2 regions of the Aeromonas popoffii genome follow, and region 2 is predicted to be linked to the other one. Evidence: predicted binding sites of a transcription regulator. Region 2 holds the regulator's gene; the other holds the start of a gene.
The links. Region 2 encodes MetJ, which represses methionine synthesis genes. Its sites were predicted from a motif close to AGANNTCTAGANNTCT; they were not measured.
Positions count from the first base shown of each region.

Region 1: the regulator MetJ is predicted to act here: its motif matches at 2,294-2,309, upstream of metN (methionine ABC transporter ATP-binding protein MetN).

Region 1 is NZ_CP149129.1:634,696-638,107, forward strand. It holds gene metQ (methionine ABC transporter substrate-binding lipoprotein MetQ) at 1-359, opposite strand, end outside; gene WJM78_RS03020 (methionine ABC transporter permease) at 386-1,039, opposite strand; gene metN (methionine ABC transporter ATP-binding protein MetN) at 1,116-2,159, opposite strand; gene WJM78_RS03030 (hypothetical protein) at 2,467-2,853, shown strand; partial or broken gene ppgK (polyphosphate--glucose phosphotransferase) at 2,793-3,412, opposite strand, start outside.
Region 2 is NZ_CP149129.1:4,400,797-4,404,208, forward strand. It holds gene metB (cystathionine gamma-synthase) at 1-1,078, opposite strand, end outside; gene metJ (met regulon transcriptional regulator MetJ) at 1,289-1,612, shown strand; gene WJM78_RS20415 (aromatic amino acid transport family protein) at 1,887-3,158, opposite strand.

The DNA of each region.
Region 1 (3,412 bases), 1.1 Mb from region 2:
GTCTTGATCTTCTTGGAGTAGCCGGCGATGGGGTAGACGAAGGTGTTGCCGACCGGCACCAGATCAAAGCCGCGATCCTTGACTTGGCTATCCAGATACGGTTTGTGCTGGAAGGCGTTCAGATCGATGCTGCCATCGTTCAGGGCCACGTTCGGGGTGGCGAAGTCGGAGAAAGTAACTACTTCGACATCCAGACCGAACTTGTCCTTGGCGACCTTGGCCGCGGCTTCCACCAGCTGGGATTCCGCCCCGGCGATGGCACCCACTTTCAGGGTCTTGTTCTCTTCTTTTTGACCACAACCGGCCAGAACCAGGCCAGCCAGCAGGGCAGCCGCAACGGATTTAATGCCAAATTTCATAAAAACCTCCTGTCAGCAATCGACGATTAACGATGATCACATGTGTTGACCAGGCGCTCACCTGCGCTCTGGATGAGTTGAACCAGTAAAACCAGAATGACGACGGTTGCCAGCATGACGGTGGGGTCAAAGCGCTGATAGCCGTAGCGAATACCCACATCACCCAGACCACCGCCGCCGATGGCACCGGCCATGGCGGAGTAGTTCACCAGCGTGACCAGGGTAATAGTGACGCTGTTAACGATGCCGGGCAGGGCCTCGGGCAGCAGCACCTTGGTAATGATTTGCAAGGGTTTGGCACCCATGGCCTTGGCCGCTTCCAGCAAGCCGTCCGGCACCTCCATCAGGGCGCCTTCCACCAGACGGGCGATGAAGGGCACGGCACCTATGGTCAGCGGCACTATGGCGGCTATGGTGCCTATGCTGGTGCCGACGATCAGCCGGGTCAGCGGAATGATGGCGACCAGCAGAATGATGAAGGGCACTGAGCGGCCAATGTTGACCAGGATGCCGAGCAACTTGTTCAGGACCGGGTTGGCCAGGATCTGGCCCGCCTTGGTCACGTGCAGTGCAACACCCAGCGGCAGGCCGAGCAGGCAGCCAAACAGGGCGGAGGCAAACACCATCAGCAGGGTATCGCCGAGTGCTGTGACCAGCAGATTAATCATTGCTTCGGACATAACCCATTACCTCCAGCTGAATGCGATTGTGATCAGGGACTGCGTCTGGCATCCCTTGAGGGCAGTGATGAGTAGATCAGTCATTGCTGCGGACATAACCCATTACCTCCAGCTGAATATGGTTGTCGATCAGGAACTGCTGGGTCGCCTTGCACTGGGCCTCATCCCCGAACAATTCTGCCAGCAGGAAGCCGAACTTGACGCCCCCGGCGTACTCGATATCGGCGCTCAGTATGCTGATATCGATGTTGAAGCGACGGCTCGCCTCGGAAATCAGTGGCGTATCGACTGTGCTACCGGTAAAGCCGAGCTTCACCAGCGGATAACTGTTGGCCACCCGCTCTGCACTTAGCCTGTCCTGATACTCCTGCGGCACCTCCAGATGTATGGTGGAGTGGATGAAGTCCCGTGCCAGCTGGGTCTTGGCATTGCTGAAGAACCAGGCGACCTCGCCCTGCTCGATCAGACTGCCGTCGCTGATGATGGCTACGTCATCACAGATCCCCTTCACCACGTCCATCTCATGGGTGATGAGCAAGATGGTGAGCCCCAGTTTGACGTTGATCTCCTTGAGCAGGCTCAGGATCGAACGGGTAGTCTGCGGATCCAGGGCCGAAGTGGCTTCGTCACACAGTAATACCTTGGGAGCCGGTGCCAGGGCGCGGGCGATGGCGACGCGCTGTTTCTGGCCGCCTGACAGCTCGGACGGATAGGCATGCGCGCGGGCTTCCAGCCCGACCAGGGCCAGCAATTCATCAACCCGGGCCCGTATTTGGGCCTTGCTCCAGCCCGCCAGTTCCAGCGGGAACGCGATATTGGCGAACACGGTACGGGAGGAGAGCAGGTTGAAGTGCTGAAAAATCATGCCGATCTGGCGGCGGGCCAGGGTCAGCTCCCGCTCCGGCAGGGCGACCAAGTCCTGGCCATCGACGATGACCTGGCCCTCTGTCGGGCGCTCCAGCAGGTTGACACAACGAATGAGGGTACTCTTGCCAGCCCCTGAGGCGCCGATCACCCCGAAAATTTTGCCTTGTGGCACATGCAGGCTCACGTCACGCAGGGCGTGCACGGCATCACTGCCTTTACCGTAGACTTTGTTGAGACCGTTCAACTTAATCATGGATTCTTCCGTGCTAACAGCCTTAAAGCACAGGGCGCTACAGGCGGGTGAATTGGGCAGAGGTTCCACTGGGTTACTCTGTCATCATGGAGGATGATGCTAAGATGTCTGGATGGCTGTGTCAATGCTGATTTAGACGTTTAGACGTCTAAAAAAGTGCTAAGGATTCCCGTCTGCCGACTAACGCGAACGGTGATCTGGTTCACATCAATATTGTATTTGGCAGTGTAGCCATATTGCCGAATATCACATGGTAAATGTGTTCTTATATCCTTCTTTATTAGTCTCGATTCAGATTTGCCTGGTCATGCTGCCATCGCGACCGGATCGGCACAAATCATTCCACTTTGTTCTTATCGCTGCTTTCTTGGTCGGTGCCTGCCATGCCCAGACTCAGGACATAGTGCAGCAGGTGTGTCGTCAGGAGGAGAAACTCATCGGCGAGCTGGGCCACCTGGCCCGCGAGTGTCCGACGCAAGAGACGAGTGCGCTGTCATCGCACGAGCAGACCCGCCTGACCCGGCTGGTGCACGGAGGCATTGGCTCGACGACCTCTAGCTACACAGGTGTAATGAGAGAGGCCCAGCATCTGCCGGGCCTTTTCTATGATCGACCCAAGGTGGGGATGCCGCCTTACTGCTGCTCGGCGGTGCGTTCGGCCGCATGGAGGGCGGCGCCTATGATACCGGCCTGATTGAGGTTGGCGGCCGCTACCAGGGGGCCCGGGTCTCAATCTTGTCGATGAACTTATCGAGCTTGGAGGAGCTGCCGCCCCCCAGAATGAAGAGGTCGGGGGAGAACAGAAACTCCAGCCTGGCTAGGTATTTGTTAAAGCGTTTGCCCCAGCGGCCCCAGGAGAGATCCTCGCGTTTGCGCACCGCATCGGAGCAGTAGTGCTCGGCAACCTTGCCCTCCAGCATCAGGTGGCCCAGCTCGGTGTTGGGCAGCAGCTGGCCATTGACGAACACGGCTGTGCCTATGCCGGTGCCGATTGTGACGAGTATGATGACGCCCTTGCGATCCTTGCCGGTACCGAAGCGCATCTCGGCCAAGCCAGCCGCATCGGCATCGTTGAGCACATGGCAGGGCAGGCCGGTCACATCGGCAAACAGGTGAGCGGCATCGGTCTCAACCCAGCGCTTGTCGATGTTGGCCGCACTCTTGGCGATGCCGTTGTGGATGGTGGCGGGAAAGCCGCAGCCCACCGGGCCCTTCCATTGGAAATGTTCTACCAGTGCCTTGAGGGTATGTGC
Region 2 (3,412 bases):
GTAGCAGCTGGGCGCTGATGCCTGCTGCCTGCTGCGCCGCCGGGGTCATGGCCCTGTGGGTCATGCTGGCTGGATGGGCCACCAGACTCTCCACCCCGCCGAGGGACTCGGCCACCGAAAAGAGGGTGAGTGCTGCGAGGAGGGTACGCAATCCGGCCTCGCTGCAATCGAGTTCAAAACTTAGCATGGCGCCGAAACCGGACTGTTGACGGCGCGCAATATCGTGGCCCGGATGGGTCGGTAGACTGGGGTGATAGATTTTTTTGACCAGCGGCTGTTGCTGCAAGAAGGCAAGGATGCGATCCGTGTTCTCCTGATGGGCGCGCAATCTGGGGGCCAGGGTGCGCAGACCGCGCAGGGTGAGGTAGGAGTCAAACGCCCCGGAGGTGAGCCCCAGACAGTTGGCCCACCACCCCAGCGACTCGGCCAGTGTCTGCTCCTTGGCAATGGCCACGCCCCCCACCACGTCGGAGTGGCCGTTGATGTACTTGGTGGTGGAGTGGACCACCAGGTCGGCCCCCAACGCCAGCGGCTGTTGCAGCAGCGGCGAGAGGAAGGTGTTGTCCACCACCACCTGGGCACCCACTTCATGGGCGGCGGCGGCGATGGCAGCGATATCCACCACCCGCAGCAGGGGGTTGGAGGGGGTCTCCACCCACACCAGCGCCGGCTTCTGCGCCAGCGCCTCGGCCAGCGCGGCTGCATCACCCTGATCGACGAACTGCACCCGGTAGTGGCCTTTGGCCGCCAGATACTCAAACAAACGCCAGGTACCGCCGTAGCAATCGTGGGGGGCGATCAGCAGATCCCCCGCCTTGAGCAGGGCAGTGGTGACCAGATGAACGGCGCCCATGCCGGTGCCGGTCACCACGGCGCCAGCGCCCCCTTCCAGCGCCGCCAGTGCGTCAGCCAGATTGGTGCGGGTCGGGTTGCCGGATCGGGCATAATCGTATTGACGGGGCTCGCCAAAGTCGGCAAAGGTGTAGTTGCTGGAGAGGTAGATGGGCGGCACCACGGCACCGTGCTGTGTGTCTGTCTCAATCCCGGTGCGTACCGCCTGGGTGGCCTTGTGGGTCATGTCACTCTCTCCTTGAACTGTCTCTGGGCGGTGGCCGCTCTGCCTCTGCCACGGCTATCCTGCCATTGCTGGCCTATGGTGAACCACCTTACGTCAGCACATAAAAGCCGTCAACACTTCTAGACGTCTAAATGGCTTTGCTGTTGGATTGCCATTAATTTCCTTAAGGGTTAAAATCCGTGCTCACGGCCAAACGAGAACAGGTGGAACATGGGTACAGAGTGGAACGGCGACTACGTCAGCCCCTATGCGGAACACGGTAAGAAGAGCGAACAGGTCAAGAAGATTACCGTCTCGATCCCGCTCAAGGTGTTGAAGGTGTTGACCGACGAGCGCACCCGTCGCCAGGTGAACAACCTGCGCCATGCGACCAACAGTGAGCTGCTCTGTGAAGCCTTCCTGCACGCCTTCACCGGCCAGCCGCTGCCCTGCGACGACGATCTGCGCAAGGATCATCCGGACAGCGTTCCCGCTGAGGTGCGCGCCATCATGGAAGCGCTGGGTAAAGAGATCGAAGATTTCGACGCAGAGTAATAGCTGCGATCTATGCCAAACAGCAAACCCTCTTTGAAGATGACGCGGCCCCGGGCCGCGTCATTGCTATCTGGCGCCTGCGCCACTACCAAAGCAACATCTGCAACCACAGCCACAACATCGCCCAGCGGGTACGCCGGAGAGTTGCCGTGGTGATGGCCATCCCGGAGCAGGGAGTGGAGGGCCGCGCCAAGCTGGGCTGATGCCGTTGGCCCCATGAAATGAGAGAGGCGACCCCGGGGTCGCCTCTCTCATTTTTTGCCGCAGCTCGCTGTTACTTCAACAGGCTGAAGATCAGCGCCGAGACCGCAAGCGACCCGGTCAGCAGGATGAAGCCGTTGGTCCAGCCGTGACGGAAGCGGGCCAGCGCCTCCACCTTGTAGATCGCAATCACCGGCATGATGAACAGGATCATGGCGATGACCGGGCCGGAGAGGGTCTCCATCAGTCCCAAAATGCCCGGGTTGATCACGGCGGCGCCCCAGATGGCGAAGAACATCAGAGCGATGCCCAGCTTGTCCGCCTTGGCCTGCGGCAGGCCGGTGGGCTTGGCGATCAGGCTTTTGAGGCTTTCGCGGGCACCGAGGAAGTGGCCGAGGAAGGAGGAGCTGATGGCGATAAAGGCGATGAGCGGCCCCAGGGTCACGATCACCGGGTTGTCGGTGATGTTGGCGAGGTAAGAGAGCACAGAGACGTTCTGGGCCTTGGCCTCAGCCAGCTGGGCTGGCGAGAGGCTCAGCACGCAGGAGAAGACGAAGAACAGCACGAAGCCCACCAGCATTACTGTGGTGTTGCGCAGGATCAGGCCGCTCTTGGCTTCGGCCTGCTCGCCATATTCACGGCGCTGCACGTTGGCAAAGCCGGAGATGGCGGCAGCGTGGCTGAAGGCGAACACGGTGACCGGCAGCGCCAGCCAGACGGTGTTGAGGAAGCTGACCCCTTCAAACGCGGTCACTTCCGGCCACTGCCACTGGGGGATCAGGTAGCAAGAGAGTGCCGCCAGAATGGCCGCCAGCGGATAGACCATGAAGGCAAACACCCGCAACATTGCCTTCTCCCCTGCCAGCATCACGGCAATCATGGCGAACACCAGCAGGCCGGAGAGCATCACCCGGTTCGGGGTTGCCATACCGAGCTGGTTGACCATGAAGCTCTCCACCGTGTTGGTCAGCCCAACCCCGTAGATGAGCAGGATCGGGAAGATGGAGAGGAAATAGAGCGCCGAGATGAGACGGCCGGCCATCTTGCCGAAGTGCTCCTCGGCCACCTCGGTGAAGTCGGCGTGGGGGCGTGACGAGGAGAGGACGAAACGCGCCAGCCCGCGGTGGGCCAGGAAGGTCATGGGACCGGCCAGCACAGCCACTATGACCAGGGGCCAGATCCCGCCCAGACCCAGATTGATAGGCAGGAACAGGATGCCGGCGCCAACGGCGGTGCCAAACAGGCTGATAACCCAGTGGGTGTCGTGACGGCGCCAACGGGTGGCGCTGGCAACGGCGGGCTGGGAAGCGGACAAATCCTTTACGACATCGACAGATAAACTCATTACCAATCCACATTTAGTCAGTATTTTAATCTGATCTTATTGTGGTTTATTAGGATTTAATTCTCAAAAAGCGTGACTGAAACATATCACTGCCATTACTGGCCTTAGCCAGTGAGATTGGGAATCCAATCGGGGGCGCATAACCTGGTAAAACTGCACAAACCAAACATGACGAAATATAAAACCAAATTTTCATTCATACTTACTTTTTTATTTTGGACAACGGAGAGTTTTCAGAATTACATGAAAAAATG